DNA from 4 places in the Paenibacillus riograndensis SBR5 genome. Region 4 is predicted to be linked to each of the others. Evidence: riboswitches for the same ligand, from Rfam matches in the RefSeq annotation. Region 4 holds a riboswitch; each other region holds the start of a gene.

Region 1 (4,314 bases), 2.5 Mb from region 4:
CCATCGTGATCAGCTTCGGGGTTACGGCGTTCTTCTTCGTGCTGGCCTACCGTGCGTACCAGGCTCACGGGACCGATGAAATGGATAACGTCCGGGAGGAGGAGCAATGAATAATCTCTTGGTCATGCCGGTTCTGATCCCCCTGTGTACGGCTGTTCTATTGATGTTTCTGAAAGAGCAGGTGCTGGTGCAGCGGTGGATAAGCACCCTGGGCGGAATTCTGAATCTTGTTGTGTCGGTTATGCTGGCCGCACGCATCCATCATGAGGGCATACAAACCTTGCACATGGGGGGCTGGGCTCCGCCTTATGGCATTGTGTTTGTAGGAGACATGTTTGCAGCACTGCTGGTATTGACGGCGTCGGTGGTGAGCCTGGGGATTCTGCTGTATTCCTTCACCAGCATCGGTGCGGAGCGGGAAAGATTCTATTACTATACTTTTTTTCATTTTCTGCTCGCAGGCGTATACGGTTCTTTTCTGACGGGTGACATCTTCAATCTGTTTGTATTCTTCGAAGTGATGCTGATCTCGTCCTACGCACTCCTATCCCTGGGCGGTACGAAGCGGCAGCTTCGGGAAACCACTAAATATCTGTTGATTAATATTGTGTCTTCAGCGCTTTTTGTAGCCGCAGTCGCTTACCTGTATGCAGCGGCGGGCACACTGAATATGGCTCATTTGTCCCAGCGCATTGCCGAGGCCGGGCAGGGCGGTGTCCTGAATGTGGTCGCTGTACTGTTCCTGATCGTCTTTGCGCTGAAGGCCGGGCTGTTCCTGTTCTTCTGGCTTCCCGGCTCTTACAGTGCGCCGCCAGCCGCAGTCCGGGCCTTATTCGGAGCGCTGCTGACCAAAGTGGGGATGTACGCCATTATCCGGACTTTTACACTTATCTTTGCCGGAGATCCTGATTTTACGAACGGCTGGATCGCCTGGATGGCGGCGGCTACAATGGTTCTGGGCGCACTGGGGGCCGTGGCTTATAGTGATATCCCCCGCATCCTCAACTACAACGTCATTGTCAGTATGGGTTTTGTGGCATTCGGATTGTCGGCGGGAACACCGGATGCATTGGATGGTGCGGTCTTTTATCTGCTGCACGATATGCTGGGCAAGGCCCTCATGTTCGTTCTCGGAGGGTTGATGATTGCCGCTGCCGGTACGGACCGGCTTGAGCGTATGGGGGGACTGATCCGGCGTTATCCGCTGCTGGGCTGGAGTTTTTTCGCGCTGGCACTGGCACTTGCCGGTATCCCTCCCTTCAGCGGCTTTCCCGGCAAAGTGCTGATCATCCGGGGAGGACTGGATGCAGGAATGCTGACATTATCCCTCATCGGGCTGGGTTCCAGCCTGCTCGTGCTGTACTCGCTGATCAAGGTGTTCAGACTGGCCTTCTGGGGCAATACGCCGGACACGGAACCGCCCAAGATTAATCTAAAAAGCGGGACGGCGGTGGCCGCCGGACTCCTCGTTCTGGTCATCCTGATGGGCCTTGGAACAGAGCGGGTGAATACCTATGTATCACAGGCAGGGGATGTGCTTGGTTCTCCCGGTCTGTATATCGAAGCTGTATTGAAGGAGTAGATGAAGATGGCTGTTCAAATCTTATTAAACCTGATGACTGCGTTTCTGTGGATGATGCTGAGCGGCGACGGGTCAGGCTCAGGCTTTGTAATCGGCTATCTGCTGGGCTGCGGAATTCTGCTGGTGCTGCGCAGGTTCCTCCCTGAACCTTTATATTTGAAACGGGTGTGGTCCATAGTGAAGCTGCTGGCGCTGTTTCTGCGGGAACTGGTCTGGTCCAGCTTTGCGGTCATCCGGCAAATCCTCAGTCCCAAACTGGCGGTCCGCCCGGGCATCTTCGCTTATGAAACTGCACTCCGGTCCGACTTTGAGGTCACCTTGCTCTCCTGCCTGATCTGTCTGACACCGGGGACACTAACGCTGGAAGTGTCGGGCAGCGGCCGGACCCTCTATATTCACGCTATGGATATTGAGGATGCCGGCCAGCTCTCCCGCCAGATCGAAGGAACCTTTGAAAAAGCAATAATGGAGGTGACCCGGCTATGATTCCGCTATTGCTTAATATTGCGCTGACGATCCTGGCACTGGCCATGCTGGCCTGCCTGTACAGGCTGATTCAAGGACCGACCCGTTCAGACCGGGTTGCTGCGCTGGATACGATCGGCATTCATCTGCTGGCCGTGATCGCGGTGCTGGGCATGCAGCAGAGGACAGAGGATTATTTTGATATGGTGCTTGTGATCGGAATTCTGACGTTTATCGGAACGGCGGCTTTAGCCAGGTATATTGAAAGAGACGCGGTTATGGAGCATGGAGGTGATAAGCTTGATCGGTGAGCTGCTAATTGCGATACTGGTATTGCTGGGCGCATTGATATGTGGGCTTAGCGCGTTTGGATTGGTCCGGCTCCCCGATGTTTATTTACGTTCCCATGCCGCCACCAAAAGTGCTACACTGGGTGTATTGTGTGTGCTGACAGGAGCCTTTCTGTTTTTTTACTTCTATATAGAAGTAGTCAGCATCAAGCTGCTAATCGCGATTGTATTCGTCTTCATCACTTCTCCGGTTGCAGGGCATCTGAACGGCCGGGCGGCTTACCGCTCGGGTGTGCCATTATGGAAGGGCAGTGTGCAGGATGATCTGAAGCCGGTGCTCGAAAAGAATAAGACGAAGCAGGATGACTCGCAGTAAAAATAATAGTAAACTAAAGAATATTGTCTTTTTCGCTGAATTCTGTAAAAGAAGCGGGGGAACCACCGCGTGTGCAGTTTTGCAACTGCCATGCCAAGGGGTGAATCTCGAACATTCGAGTAGGGCTACTCTTCAGGCCCGAATCCGTCAGCTAACCCCGTAAGCGTAGAAGAGAGGAGACGAATGGATTGCCGCAAATTCTGCTAAATGGAACTACTATCTACTACGAAACCTATGGTACAGGAGTGCCGGTTGTTTTTATTCATGATCACCTGACCTCGCATCATCTGTTTGAGCCGCAAATTGAGTATTTTCGTGACCGTGTTCAAGTGATTGTTATGGATCTGAGAGGGAACGGGTTGTCCGGAAAAATGGATGTCGAGGTTCACCGCATTCTGGATACCCAGTGTGAGGATTTGAAGGAGCTGCTCCGCCGTCTGGGGCTGCTGAGTGTGATTCTCGTCGCAAGCTCCGGAGGGGGTGTGCTGGCCCAGAAATTCGCTGTGCAGAACCCGGAGCTGGTGCGTGCGCTGGTGCTGGTGGACAACTGTTCGAGCGGACATGATTCCACGATAAATAATCGGATATGGGGAATTGTTGAGAGATGCTCATGGATGTCGTATTATTTGCCGCCTGAGCTGCTTTTGCGCTCCCTGAGAATCGCCTATAACAAATGGCTGCCCGCTTATCATATCCTCCGGAATGAGCTGCTGCATAAACGGCCAACCGAAGGGATCAAACAGCGGATTGCCCTGCGCCAGATTGACATTCTTGCCTATGCGGCCAAGCTGCAGGTTCCTGTGCTGTGTGTAACGGGAAGCCAGAATGAGTGGAGACTGGCGCAGGCGAGCAAGAACGCCTCCATGCTGCCATCGGCGCAGCTCGTGGTGCTGGATGATGCCATGTACCCCAGCCATCTGTGCCAGCCGCAGCATTTTAACCGCCTGCTGTTAAATTTCCTGATCGACCAGCATGCCATTCATCAGCGGGCTGACGGGCTGGAGGGCGGCGGATGACTCAGCTCCTTACCGCTGTCCAGCCATGCATAGGCCAACCGCAAAAAAACGGCAGTCCGGAACATCATGTGATGTTTTTGGGCTTCCGTTTTTTTGGTGCGCATATATAATTAGCAGTGTGTTTTTATTTCTGCAAATAGGTTGATAACCTATGTACTTTGTGATTTAATGCAGTAGGGGATTGATAACACGAGCGGGGCAGTCCATCATTTTTTTTGAAAGGAAATGAATTGTTTCATGAAGAAATCATTGAATAGCATTTTAAACCGGCCGATTCTATTATTCACCTTCGTGCTGCTGCTCAAAAGCGCCGTGGCCTGGTTTGTCGTGTTCAGCGACGGTCCGAACTGGAGTATGGTCTTCACCGAAATTCCCTTTTTCATCATTGTGTTCAGTCTGATTGAATGGCTGTCCTCCAAACGGAAGATTCTGTACTACATGATTGCGAATTTGTTCATCACGGTGATTTATTTTGCCGTCCTGATGTATTACAAATATTATGGTGTGATTGCGACCTATCATGCACTGCAGCAAGCGGATAAGGTTACTAAGGTCGGAGAGAGCACCTATTCCCTGATTACGCCG
Region 2 (4,314 bases), 310 kb from region 4:
GAGGAAAACGGCATGCGCGATATCCGCCACTTTTTGTCCCGGCATGAACCTCCACTGTTCGGAATTGTGCCTGACGCCTATTTCCCCCTGTGCTTTGCCGAGAAGGGAATGCTGCGTGCGGATTTCGAAGGTGAAGCGGCAGACGGCAACCTGCTGGCCTTCAACGGCGGGACCGAATATAACGTGGTTCCCGCTGCCGCCTCGGCAATCTTGCGGGACGTGGACCCGGACCATGCAAGACAGGTGCTGCCCGGTTCCTTCACGGTTGAGGTTCTGCCGGAGGGTGTCCGCATTACGGCCTCGGGCAAAGCGGGACATGCCGCCTTTCCCGAAGGCACGGACAACGCCGCCGTGAAGCTGGCTGCCGCGCTTGCCGCCCATGGGCTGGTCCGGGGCAGCCGGACGCTGCGGGCGCTGGCATTCGTGCAGGAATGCTTCGCCAACCCTTACGGGCATGGCCTCGGCATCGCCTTCCGTGACGTGTCGGGAGAAACCACAGTCAATGCAGCCGTCCAGATGGAAAACGGCAGGCTTCGGCTGTTATGCGACATCCGCTACGGGGTTACACAGGAGATCGGCGGGATACAGCAGCTGCTGGAAGAGGCAGCCAACCGTTACGGCATGCAGCTGACCCGCACGGAGGATAGCCCGCCGCATTATATCGCCCCGGACGATCCCATTGCGGCGGCTTTATGCGATCTGGCCAACCGGGAGCTTGGCACCAGCCAGCCCCCTTATGCCATGGGCGGCATTACCCACGCCAGATGGCTGCCGCGGGCAGCAGCCTTCGGCCCTCTGCGCCGGGATAAGCCTTCCCCCTTTCCTGCCGGAAGAGGAAGCGGCCACCAGCCGGACGAGGCCATGAATTTGGAGGCCGTATGGGATGCCTTCCTGATTTATGTTAAGGCGGTGCTTGTGATAGACGGGCTGTTAAGCGAAGAGAACGCACAACATTAACAGTGTGAACCACCGGCCTTTCCGGCCGGTGGTTCTCTTTTTTACTGCTCCTTATCCCGCCCGAGCAGCCCGCTGAGCGCCTCTGTCACGTTCATGCCGGTAAGCGTCTGCGTCAATTCAGGAACCTGGGTCATGATTTTGGCGATATCGCTGGTAATTTTGTTCACGCCGGATGAAGCTCCATCCTGGGAAATCACTGTAATCTTATCGACCTTGGCCAGCGGAGAGGCGATTTTCTCGGCCAATTCCGGCAGGACCTTCAGAAATTCCACTGTAAGTGCGGCTTGCGTGAACTGTTTGTACGCCTCGGCTTTCTTTTCCAGCGCTCCCGCTTCCGCCGCTCCAGCCAATTGTACAATTTCCGCGTTGGCTCTCCCTTTCGCCAGCTCGGCTTCCGCTGTGGCCAGCCCCCGCTTGGTCGTCGTGGCCGCCTCTGCCTCCGCTTCAAGAATCTGCCGCTGCTTGGCCGCTTCCGCTCTCATAATTGTAGCCTGATTCTCTGCCTGGGCCGGCTTGATTACCGTTGCCTCCAGCTCCTTCTGTCTCAGCTCCACTTCGATTTCCCGGACAGTCCGGTTAGCCTCCGCTTCCATCTGCGTGATCTTGACCTGCTCGGTAACCAGCGACTGCTTGATTTTGTTCTGCTGCAATTCGTACGCAAGATCCGCCTGTGCTTTCTTCACTTCTGTCTCCAGCTTAAAGTCCGCCTGCTTAATGTTCAATTCCTTCTCGAACTGAGATTCCTTGGCGCGGGCGGCGGTTCCCGCTTCAATGGTGGCCTGATGCGCGTTGGCTTTGGCAATCGAGGATTCTTTCTCCGCCTCAGCTTGCTTGATCTGGATATCGCGTTCCGCTTCTGCCTTGGCGATGCTGGCATCGCGGCGGATGCGCTCAATTTCCGGAACCCCCATGTTGTCGATATACCCTTTGTCATCCGTAATTTTCTTAATGGTGAAGCTGACTACCTCAAGCCCCATCTTGTCGAGGTCTTCCGAGCAGGTCTCCCGCATCTTGCTGTTGATTTCGTCGGGAGTTTTTAGAATGGACTCCACCGTCAATTGTCCGATCAAGCCGCGCAAATGGCCTTCCACCGAATGCAGGATAATCGTCTCGCGGTCCTCTTCCGGCCGGTCGATGAACTGCTCACTGGCTGTCAGAATAGCGGTAGGATCGCTTTTTATCTTAATCTGGGCCACCGCCTCCAGGTTGAGCTTGATACCCTGCTGGGAGAACATCGCCTGCGCCGGGATGACATCGAAGCTCATCAGCATCATGGAGATGGTCTTATTGTTCTGGAAGCCGGGGATGACGAACGTCCCGCCGCCCTGAACCACTCTTTTTCCGCCGAGGCCGTAGACAATCATTGCCTGATTGGGCGGAACCTTTTTATAAGCATTCACGATACTGAACAAAGCCAGCAGGATAACAACAACAATTCCCGAGATTAAATAGAGCATAACCATCCGGTTCGACACTCCCCGTTATTTATAATTGTCCGCTTTCCCTCTCGAAGAGGGTCACAGACGCCATTCCTTTTTCCACCTTTAAAATAATCACCCTGTCGCCCTTGGCGAGCTGCTGCCCGGGTTCTGCCCGCACACCAATGGAGCGCATCGTTCCATGCAGCACATATTTCATTTCTCCAACTGCTCCATCCGCTGCAGAAATGCTGATATACCCGAGCTGCCCCGCCTGCTCATAATCCAATTCATTCATGCTGTTGTCGTACCGGGTCATCACCCGGGCCAGCACCGCATACATCAGACAGCCGACCAGCAAGGCAACCACGGTGCCGATCAGCAATACGGCAAGCATATTTATTCCGCTGAACCGGGTAAGCACATAACCAGTGCCGCCCCAGACCGTGACAAACACCATCAGAGGGAGGATAGGCACAAAGCCCGGACCACCAGCATCGCCGCCTCCCGCATGCAGATGGCCCGCCAGGCCATGCCCATGAAATCCGCCGCTGAGGAGGAGCAATAGTCCCACCCAGAAGCACACGATAAATACAGTAACGATAACTATCCCTCCTTTTAAGCAGTTTAGATAGTATCCAAATACTCTAAATCTCGTTGTTATACGATTTTCAGTTTCTCATGCAGATCGCCTTCCCGCCTGCACAGCAAAAAGACCACAGAAGCGGCAGGGCTCTCCGTGGTCGGTTAATCGATCATGGCGCTCATCCTCTCTCTTCGAGGCTTACGGGGTTAGCTGACGGATTCGGGCAGCGAGATTGCCCTACCCTGCAAGAAGCGGCTTGTCAGCACGCTGCAAGGATTCACCCCGGATGAGCGGCAGCTATCCCAGCAAAAGCCGCATTCACCATTGGTTCCCCCGTTCCCAGTACCGGAATTCAGCCATTTGAGAACAGTTATATTTCATTCGGTTGCTGATTTGAATCTTACGCCTGTAGCCGTTTAATGTAAAACGTTGCTTGTGACAAAAGAAGCCAAAAATGCCACCACTTCACGAATGAAGGCGCATTCTTGGGTTTCGCTCTTAAGCGGCCGGTGATTTTCTCTCTTTTGCTCCAATTCTCGAAAGCAGTGAGGCACCGCTATACTTCTCTATAACCGAGCCCCACGCACAAGCGAACGGCGGCCCGCCCAGATGTACGCAGCAGAGGTGGCGGCTACAATGAGAATGAACGGGATCACATCCAGCCGGGGCGACAAAGCGGTTCCCCTTGGGTACATGGCGTAATAGGCCGTTGTGGAGGGGAACCAGGCACCGATCGAAGCATGAAGCCCGGTAAGCACAATATTGGCTATCACAATCGAAGCCGATAAAACCAGAGAGGACACAAACGACTTCAAGCGCATGGACACCCATAACTGCAGCGCCGCAAACGGCAGGATAGCCAGCCAGCCCCCAACCGTACCGGTGATCAATTCGGCAACATCCAAATCATTCCCCAAGTGAAGCAGTTCTCCCACGAGCAGATAGGAACCGGCAAAAAGCAGTTGAATTAAACCCAACAGCAGCATCAGCGTCCCCAATTTGGCATAATAGACACGGGAACGGGGAATGGGCAGACAAAACAGCTGTTTCCAGCCCCCGTTAATATGCTCATAACGGCAGATAAAAGAAGCCAGCACCCCGGCATAAAGCGGATATAAAAACAAGCCGTGAAAGCTGGCCATATGCAAATAGAAGGTTTTCCAGCCGCGCACATAGAAGCCGGCAAAATTTTCTGAATCTAAACTATTGATTCCGAGCATCACCGTTCCTAGCGCACCAATAAGGATCAGGATGAAGATGACGGGATACTGCAGCTTCATTCGTTCGGCTTTCATCAAATATTCCATAATCACACCTCTGTTAATCAGAATTGTTTGTTTTTGAAATGCAGGG
Region 3 (4,314 bases), 710 kb from region 4:
GGGTAGGGATGGCAGAAATACAATCGTGACAAACAATTTTTCCTTTGAAGTAGGTTACATTCTCAGCATTGCCGCAGAAGATGCAAGCAGGCTCGTATTTTTTAAGCATGATCCGCTCACCGTCCACGTAAATTTCGAGCGCATCTTTTTCTCCAATGCCCAGTGTGCGGCGCAATTCGATTGGAATAACAACCCGTCCTAGCTCGTCGACTTTTCTTACAATTCCTGTTGATTTCATCATTTCAATCGTTGCTCCTCTCAATGTTCAAAAGCGTCATTATTCGACATTGTTCACCGTTTTATGATACTTATAATACCAACCATTCCCAAAACAGTCAACCTTTTTTGTGGTTAATTTTAAGGGGATTTTGAAAAAAAACTTTTGTAGCGCTTATAATCAACTCAAATGAGAAGAGAAATACCTAAAAAGGAATTTGTCGATTTGTAAATCGTTAAAACGCCATTATTCGACAAAGTACGAGAATATATACTATTATACCCCTTATTTCAGCCGATTCCTAATCCTATTATTTGAAGGAGTTGATCTTATGAAGCAGCTGCTGACGGAAGAAAAGGTTTTTAAAGACCCGGTTCACAATTATATTCATGTCCAGGACACGATGATCTGGCGATTAATCAATACCAGGGAATTTCAGCGTCTGCGGCGGATCCGCCAGCTCGGCACCTCCTACCTGACTTTTCATGGGGCGGAGCACAGCCGTTTTTCCCATTCATTGGGTGTTTATGAAATTACCAGAAGAATCATCTCCCAATTTGAGCGAAGCGGTTATAAGGATTGGATGCCGGAGGAAAGTCTGCTGACTTTATGTGCAGCACTTCTGCATGACTTGGGACATGGCCCTTTCTCCCATTCTATAGAAGAAGCTTTTGAAATGAATCATGAGGACTGGACCTGCAGAATTATACAGGAGAACACGGAAATTACAGCGATTTTACGTGAAGCAGGTGAGGATTTCCCGCAAAAGGTTGCATCTGTGATTGCCAAAACGTATGAACATGAGATTGTTGTCAACCTGGTGTCAGGCCCTCTGGATGCGGATCGTATGGATTATTTGCTGCGGGATGCGTATTATACCGGTGTGAATTATGGGACCATCGATATTGACCGTATTCTGCGAATGCTGCGGCCCTATAATGGCCGTGTTGTCGTAAAAGAATCGGGTATGCATGCCATTGAGGATTACTTGATGTCACGTTACCAGATGTATTGGCAGGTTTACTTCCATCCGGTTACACGCAGTTCGGAAATAATTTTAAGGCAGATTTTCCGGAGGGCGAAAGAGCTTTTCCAGGAAGGCTACTCTTTCCGTTTTATGATCAATCCGCTCAGCGATTTGTTCGGCGGCGAGATCAATGTAGAGCAATATTTACTCCTGGACGAGGCCCTGGTCCAAACAGCCTTTATGCAGTGGACGCTGGAAGACGATGAAATACTGGCTAACTTGTGCAGCCGTTTTATTCATCGTAAACTGTATAAATATGTGGAGATGGATCATCTCGATTCAGAGACTATTGACGAAATTCGCCGCAGTTTTGCCGGTGCCGGACTGCATCCGGATTACGACCTGGAAATCGATTATCCGACAGATCTGCCCTACGATGTGTTCCGTCCGGGAGAGGGTTTTGACAGCAAGCAGATTTTGCTGCTTGACCGCCATGATAAGCTGCGCGAAATCTCTGAGGTATCTGATATTGTACGTTCGATCAGCGGTATCCACCGCGGCAGGTATCACCTGTATTTTCCGCAGGATAAGCTGCAGAAGGCACTTACCCGGCTGCCTGTTTCCATTGGCGGGATCTTTGCAAAATAATACAAAAATTTCTGGAATTCATTATAGAAATCAAGCCTGAAAGGATGTTGTTGCATGCGTTTGTTCGACACACATACTCATCTGGATGCCCCACAATTCGACGAGGATCGTGCCGGGGTCATTGCCCGCGCGTTAGAGGCTGGGGTCAGCAAGATGATTAACATTGGATTTAACCGGGAAACGATCCCAACGACAATGAAATTGGCGGAGACGTATGATTATATTTATGCAGCTGTCGGCTGGCATCCCGTAGACGCTATTGACATGAAAGAGGGGGATATGGACTGGATCGCTTCCCTGTGCAGCCATAAAAAGGTGGTGGCCATCGGAGAAATCGGACTGGATTATTATTGGGATACCTCCCCAAAAGAGGTGCAGCACGAGGTATTCCGCAAACAGATCGGTTTGGCCCGTGAACTAAAAATGCCTATCTGTATTCATAACCGGGATGCCCACGAGGATGTAGTGCGGATCTTGCGTGAAGAGAAGGCGAATGAAATCGGCGGGGTTATGCATTCCTTCTCCGGGAGCTGGGAAACGGCCAAAATGTGCCTTGATTTGGGCTTTCATTTGTCCTTTGGGGGACCTGTAACTTTTAAGAATGCAAGGGTGCCAAAAGAGGTGCTGGCCCAGACTCCAATGGACCGGCTTTTGATCGAAACGGACTCTCCATATCTGACGCCGCACCCCTTCCGGGGGAAGCGAAATGAGAGTGCCTATGTGAAGCTTGTGGCTGAGGCTGCTGCGGAAATAAAAGGGATTGATTTACAGGAATTAGCTGAAATCACGTATGCGAACGCCCTGGAACGATTTGGGATTGTCTGAAAACGGGAGTAAAAGCGGCGAAAAAAGAAGTATAGCCGATATATTAAACTTTTTTAACATAGAAACAGCTGATTATTACAATATTTTAATCATTTTTTTGCGTAAACGTGGTTGAATGCTCCTTTACAACATGCATCAAAACAGGATATCATCTTTTCAGTGAAGTGAGCTGTTGTTATTGTGACAGTCACCAAATTCATGGATCGTCTCGCTGAGTCTCCGTATGGAGAACGGGGGAACCAATAATGCTCTGCCGCATGTCCGTACATGAGTACAACACAGAAATGCCGCAGACGTTATTTGATTTCTTTACGTGGTCTTTGGGGTGAATTTGAGGGCAACCGCCGTGAGCGGGTGACCTGAGATAGGGCGTCTCTCTTATGCCCGAACCCGACAGCTAACCCCGTAAGCGCAAGTAAGAGAGGAAACCTCGTGCATAAACATTCCCGCGTATTCTGACACCGGAGAGCCACGAAAGAGTCCTCTGTGAACTCTTTTCGGGCTTTTTTTGTTTTTGAATAATGCGAATGTTCCCGGCATACTGTTATATAACAGGTATCTGGAGCAGTTATGCCGAGCAGGCGATCCATGAGCAGGAAACGCTAAAGCAATGCGGGCGTATCCTGTGTAATCTCAAACCTAGTTTCGTCAGAAGTGATGAAGTCACCTTTGTTATACAACTTGGACGACGGGGCTATGTAAGGAGGATGGAGAGAGTGGGCGTATTCCAACCAGAAGTATCCCATGATTCGCAATCATCCAGCAGGTCTTTCGCATTTCGGTGGAAGCAAGTGAATCCCCGCATACTTTCGCTTGCAGGCGCGGCCTCAATTGTTATCGCGCTGGTAATTCTGCTGTACGTACACGGTCGAAGCATTAAAGAAATAACTTTAGTAATAGACGGGAAGGTACAAACGCTGGAGACGCGGGACGCGCTGGTCAGCGATGTGCTGGCAAAGGAACAAATTTCGCTGCAGCCGCATGATGCATTATCTATTGGCCTTAGTGATGAAATAAAGGACGGAGACCGTGTCGTCATCAACCGTGCGCAGGCGATTAAGATCACTACGGACGGGACCACCAAAACGTTGTACACGACCGAAGATACAATCGGTCAGGCGATTGACAAACTGGGCATTGGCCTGGAAAGCTATGACAAGATTTACCCTTCGCTAGGCACCGCAGTTTCTGCAGACATGGAAGTCAAAATTGTCCGGATCAACAAGCAAGTGGTACAGCGGACAACAGCTTTGCCTTTCCGTGTCATTAAAACCGCAGACCCCTCCCTGACCAAGGGAACCGTAAGAGTTGCACAAGCGGGCAAGCCGGGCGTAATGATCCAGCACATCGAGAAAATCTACCAAGATGGCGAGCTGGCATCCATGCGTATGGTTGGCAAGGAAGTGCAGACGGTCACCAAAGACAAGATCATTGCCATTGGTACCAAACCGCTTCCAAAACCTGTTGTAGCCGCTACTGCGACTTCTAAATCAGCAACTACTTCTAAAACATCCAAAGTGAGCGCAAAAAGCAACAATGTTGCCAGTAAAGCAGGCGTAGATTTTGAGTACAAGAGAATGATCAGAAATGTATCCATGACGGCTTATTCATCGGAAGAGCCGGGTATTGGTACCCGTACAGCTTCCGGCACACGCGT
Region 4 (4,314 bases):
GTGTCCAAGCTCTTCTCCAACAGGACAAGGCTAAGCAACAGGAGTACTTCCAGACCGCCCTTACCACTTACCAGGATGTTGCAGATGGTGTTGCCTTCTTGAAGACTTTGCCTCCCGGACAGCTTCAGGGCCGGCCTTTCTCGGTCACGCCGCTGATCGCGCTGAGCGCAGGCAAGGTTAAGCAGATAACAGGGGATGCAGAGACGGCCTTGAATTTCATCCAGACGGGCTTCACGGGCGGTTACGCCGATCTGGCGGGCCGGGGTGATCTGTGGAGCACTGGATGGTACAATGACTTAATCGTCCGGTCTTTCGAACTGGGCCAACCCATTTATACGGAATGGCTGAATCTCTTAAACACTCCGGGCGTTGACAGTACAGTCGTCGATCAGGTCGCAGCCAATGCAAAGGCGAACTTTAATACGGGAATTGAGGCTTATAACCAGGTTATGAGAGAAGCAAACAATCAGGCCACTGCCTTTTCTTCTGCCGCAACCTTAGCATTTGGTAAAATGCAGCTCCTCACTGGAAATGTCCAGGGTGCAGTTACCACATTGAAAGGCGGACTCAGCGAAAATTATTCGGATGCGGTTAACCGGGAGATGGCACGGTGGTATTTAGCCGGGTTAAAGAAACTGAACAGCACTGAGGATCAGGATGTGTATAATAAGCTAATTGCCGCCGATGCCCAAGAGGCGGGGCAGATCGAGCAAATTGCCGGAATGAAGCCATTATCGTAAGGTGCAGTCAGTCATTGCCGCGCCAGTTTATCCAACGGATAAACTGGCTGTTGGCATTGCGGCTTCATGTGCAGCCAGTTGCTCGCGCATCTGCCGGATCTGGGCCTTGAGCTCAGGCAGGCTTTTCCTGAGGATCAGACCGATGTCCGTCAGGGACAGGCGCAGGCCATACCGGAGTGCATGCACAAGCTGGTCCTCCCAGGACAGGCAGGCCGGGATACAGGATTTGCGGCCTTGGACAATCAGGGAGCAATGACGGATGCATTCACGGTAGCACTGAAGAGAGAAGCTCTGCGCGTCACAGCCTGTACGCAGATACGGCTCATAAAGCACCGTGAAGCTCTTCACGGCAGCCTCCTCTGCTTCAGCCCCCTGCCCCAGCAGCAGCCTGCTGAGCGTATAGATATTCCCGCTGTACTTCTCAATGTACTCTGCAAATCCGGCTGTTGAAGCTGATGTGCGCGATAAGGGGTCGGGCATGTTCTCACGGTCCTTTCTGAATATAAAACTATAGAATAGAGTAATAAGCGATAGATTTATTAATCAGCTCCGCCGGGTCCGGCTCAGGCCAGATCCGCTGGAGCTGCAGTGTCCGTGAAGGTCTATAGTACATTCTTCCCGCACTTGAGTTACCTCCGGCTGCCAACACGGAGTGAAAATAAGAGTCTGTCTGAACCTGCGGGTCAATGAATTTCCCTTGAAGCTTTGCCTTGAGATGCAGCAGTGCACCCAGTACCAGATCCCGCTGAGTCTGTCCCCACTGGGGGCCTAAGCGGTCTACAATTCGGATCGCCTCCTCAAGGCGGCAGCGGCGGATGCTGCGCAGGAAGTTGCTCCATTGGATCAGATCAACCCGCTTATCTTCCCATAGCAGTCCCTGTGACCAGCTATGCCCTGCCTGGCAGGTCAGCTTCAGGAGGCCGTAGCGGCAATTTCCGGCCTGCTCCGGCCCGGGGCCTGCGGGCCAAGGTGTATCGAATACCCATATTTCTATACGCAACAGCCGTCGTGATTCCATTCCCGTGTTCCTCCTAATCATTGATCTCCACACAAAAAGCCGCAGCAGAGGAGGACCTCTGCTGCGGCTTTCGGTACAGGTTCAAATAAACCTGGCGCATAAGCGTGGCGGATCAAGTTCTCTCTCTATACGCTTACGGGGTTAGCTGTCGGATTCGGACGGTGAGAGTCGCCCTGCCTAGTGAAACTGCATTGGTGCAGTCCCCTTCGGATTCACCCCAAGTAGGCTTATCGCCTGGTGGTTCCCCCGTTTCCCGCATGGCGGGAATTCAGCGTTGATTGGTTTTCATGAATAAGTTCTGAAACGAATCATACTCTTTCATGCGGTTCTTTGTAAAAAGGAAAAAGGGAAATGCGGCGTAAATTAACGTTGAAATTCCGGGATTCGCAGGAAATAAACGGATAAAACCATATATGTTGCTGTTTATCGGCCTATTATCTCATTCGTACGCCGGTTTTTATTTTTTTTGAAAAAAAGGGGGATTCAAGAATAATTTAGTCCTGAATCCCCTTTTTAACCTATGAATCCGGAACCTGCGTCAGCTCTGCTGATCCAAAGAACTCCGGCGTATTACCGGGCTGCTGCAATAAGCTCCTTAAGCTCAGGCAGATTGAAGCCCTTGACGGCATGCGCCCCTGCTACTGTAACTGGAACACCCATGAAACCGAGCTTCTCCACTTCTTCCTGGTAGACCGTGCTGGTCATAACATCTCTTACTTCAAAAGGAACGCCCTGCTCCTTCATCAGCTGCTTCACTTGGTTGCAGTCACTGCAGTTCGCGGTTGAATAGATAATTACAGGCTGGCTCATGAGTTCACAGCTTCCTTAATGGCATCCCGGGTGATCTTCCAATGGGAGGTGTTCCAGCGGACCTCGCCGTCTTCGAGCAGGAAAATTTGCGGAGACTCATGTTTGATGCCGAAGTCCTCGGCAATCTGGTTGGAGACTGGACGGTCTTCAATCACATGGACCACGGCAGCAGGGGTGCCGGAGCTTTGGACATAGGCCTGGAATTCTTCATTGGCCTTGGCGCTGATCGGGCAGGTGGTGCTGTGCTTGAACAGCAGCTTTTTACCAGGCTGTGCAAGGTATTGATGCAATTCGTCGACACTGTGAATTTGTGCTATGGACATCGGAATCCCTCCTGATATTTTTAGTTTGCTAACAATTCGGTTGTTAACAATGATATTTCTGATTGTAACATAGTTAAAAATTAAGTCAAAAGGGAGAATCATGCCGTGCTGCCAATCCGAACAGTCCAGTGCAGGACGTTGAAAAAAGACAAGTGCCATGCTAATGTGAATGGGATAACAGCGGTGACAGGTTACTGATTCTTAAGATGAGGGAGTGTCCAATTCATGAAAAAGGTCGCTTGTGTTACTGGCGCTGACCGGGGACTTGGATTTTTCCTTGTGCGCTGGCTTCTGGAGAATAAATATAAGGTGTTCGCCGGGCAGTACTTTGAGGAATCTCAAGCACTGGAAGCGCTGCAAGCGCAATATCAGGACCATTTGAATCTGGTTCCGCTGGATATCGGCAGCAGCGAAAGCGTAAAGCGTGCAGCGCGCAGCATTGCCGGATGTACGGGTCATCTGGATATAATTATCAACAATGCCGGAGTGATTGACCAGGCAGATGATGCCACCATACTGGTGGATATGGATGACACAGCGATGGCGCACATTTATAATATCAATACGCTTGGTTCCCTGCGGGTCAGCAATGCTTTGATCGGCCTTCTGCTGCAGGGAAAACAGAAATTAATTGTGAACATATCCTCTGAAGCCGGCAGCATCAGCCGTAATCAGCGGATTAACATGTACGGTTATTGTATGTCCAAGGCAGCGCTTAATATGCAGTCCTCCCTGATGCATAATCATCTGCGGGTGATGGGCGGGCAGGTCATGGTCTTCCATCCAGGCTGGCTGCAGTCCTATATGAGCGGCGAGAAAGATGAGGCAGCGCCTATACCGCCTGAAGAATCTGCGAGCAAAATTATGAGTATTGTTGAGGATCACAAGGCTCATATGGGGAAGGAGCCGGTTTTTCTGGATTTTCAAGGGGAACCTTGGCCCTGGTAGTACAACTTTTCCGGTAGAAAGGTGTGAATGAAAATGGGAGAGTTAAAGGCACTTGCGCTTGGAAGCTATACGGAGGTGAAGTATCATCCGTTTGCCGGTGTGGACCGCGTATTTGAGGAACTGTTGGGCGAAGAATTGCAGGTGCAATCCACCGAAGATTACTCTTTGCTGAGTAAAGACAGCTTATCGGAATACAAGCTTGTGATAGCGTATACAGAATTTTCGGATCACAAAATACCTCCTGAACAAAGCGGCGGTTTCCTCTCTTACGTGGCAAGCGGCGGCGGACTGCTGGTGGTGCATAATGGAATCTCGCTGCAGCGCAATCAGGAGCTGGGTGTGATGCTGGGAGGCCACTTCACCCACCATCCGGCGTACACCTCTCTTCAAATGACGGTCCCCGCAACCGGGCATCCGATTATGGAGGGAATCACTGATTTTGTGATGGAGGACGAGCCGTATTATTTTGACATGC

The links. Region 4 has a riboswitch for cyclic di-AMP ahead of PRIO_RS03260 (hypothetical protein). Riboswitches for the same ligand answer to the same signal wherever they lie in the genome.
Region 1: linked by a shared signal. The riboswitch ahead of PRIO_RS13265 (alpha/beta fold hydrolase) and the one ahead of PRIO_RS03260 (hypothetical protein) in region 4 are both predicted to bind cyclic di-AMP.
Region 2: linked by a shared signal. The riboswitch ahead of PRIO_RS04570 (NfeD family membrane protein) and the one ahead of PRIO_RS03260 (hypothetical protein) in region 4 are both predicted to bind cyclic di-AMP.
Region 3: linked by a shared signal. The riboswitch ahead of PRIO_RS00140 (resuscitation-promoting factor) and the one ahead of PRIO_RS03260 (hypothetical protein) in region 4 are both predicted to bind cyclic di-AMP.

What each region holds. Positions count from the first base shown of each region.
Region 1 is NZ_LN831776.1:3,246,077-3,250,390, forward strand. It holds gene PRIO_RS13240 (Na(+)/H(+) antiporter subunit C) at 1-110, shown strand, start outside; gene PRIO_RS13245 (Na+/H+ antiporter subunit D) at 107-1,582, shown strand; gene PRIO_RS13250 (Na+/H+ antiporter subunit E) at 1,589-2,068, shown strand; gene PRIO_RS13255 (Na(+)/H(+) antiporter subunit F1) at 2,065-2,358, shown strand; gene mnhG (monovalent cation/H(+) antiporter subunit G) at 2,342-2,713, shown strand; cyclic di-AMP (ydaO/yuaA leader) riboswitch at 2,737-2,894, shown strand; gene PRIO_RS13265 (alpha/beta fold hydrolase) at 2,902-3,729, shown strand; gene PRIO_RS13270 (LTA synthase family protein) at 3,967-4,314, shown strand, end outside.
Region 2 is NZ_LN831776.1:1,051,682-1,055,995, reverse strand. It holds gene PRIO_RS04580 (Sapep family Mn(2+)-dependent dipeptidase) at 1-957, shown strand, start outside; gene PRIO_RS04575 (flotillin family protein) at 999-2,432, opposite strand; gene PRIO_RS04570 (NfeD family membrane protein) at 2,443-2,949, opposite strand; cyclic di-AMP (ydaO/yuaA leader) riboswitch at 3,142-3,329, opposite strand; gene PRIO_RS04565 (ABC transporter permease) at 3,528-4,268, opposite strand; gene PRIO_RS04560 (ABC transporter permease) at 4,286-4,314, opposite strand, start outside.
Region 3 is NZ_LN831776.1:26,930-31,243, forward strand. It holds gene PRIO_RS00125 (AbrB/MazE/SpoVT family DNA-binding domain-containing protein) at 1-241, opposite strand, end outside; gene PRIO_RS00130 (HD domain-containing protein) at 549-1,832, shown strand; gene PRIO_RS00135 (TatD family hydrolase) at 1,887-2,657, shown strand; cyclic di-AMP (ydaO/yuaA leader) riboswitch at 2,857-3,084, shown strand; gene PRIO_RS00140 (resuscitation-promoting factor) at 3,374-4,314, shown strand, end outside.
Region 4 is NZ_LN831776.1:739,266-743,579, forward strand. It holds gene PRIO_RS03250 (O-antigen ligase family protein) at 1-740, shown strand, start outside; gene PRIO_RS03255 (hypothetical protein) at 768-1,220, opposite strand; gene PRIO_RS03260 (hypothetical protein) at 1,249-1,758, opposite strand; cyclic di-AMP (ydaO/yuaA leader) riboswitch at 1,873-2,042, opposite strand; gene PRIO_RS03265 (glutaredoxin family protein) at 2,329-2,568, opposite strand; gene ytxJ (bacillithiol system redox-active protein YtxJ) at 2,565-2,891, opposite strand; gene PRIO_RS03275 (SDR family NAD(P)-dependent oxidoreductase) at 3,117-3,839, shown strand; gene PRIO_RS03280 (ThuA domain-containing protein) at 3,873-4,314, shown strand, end outside.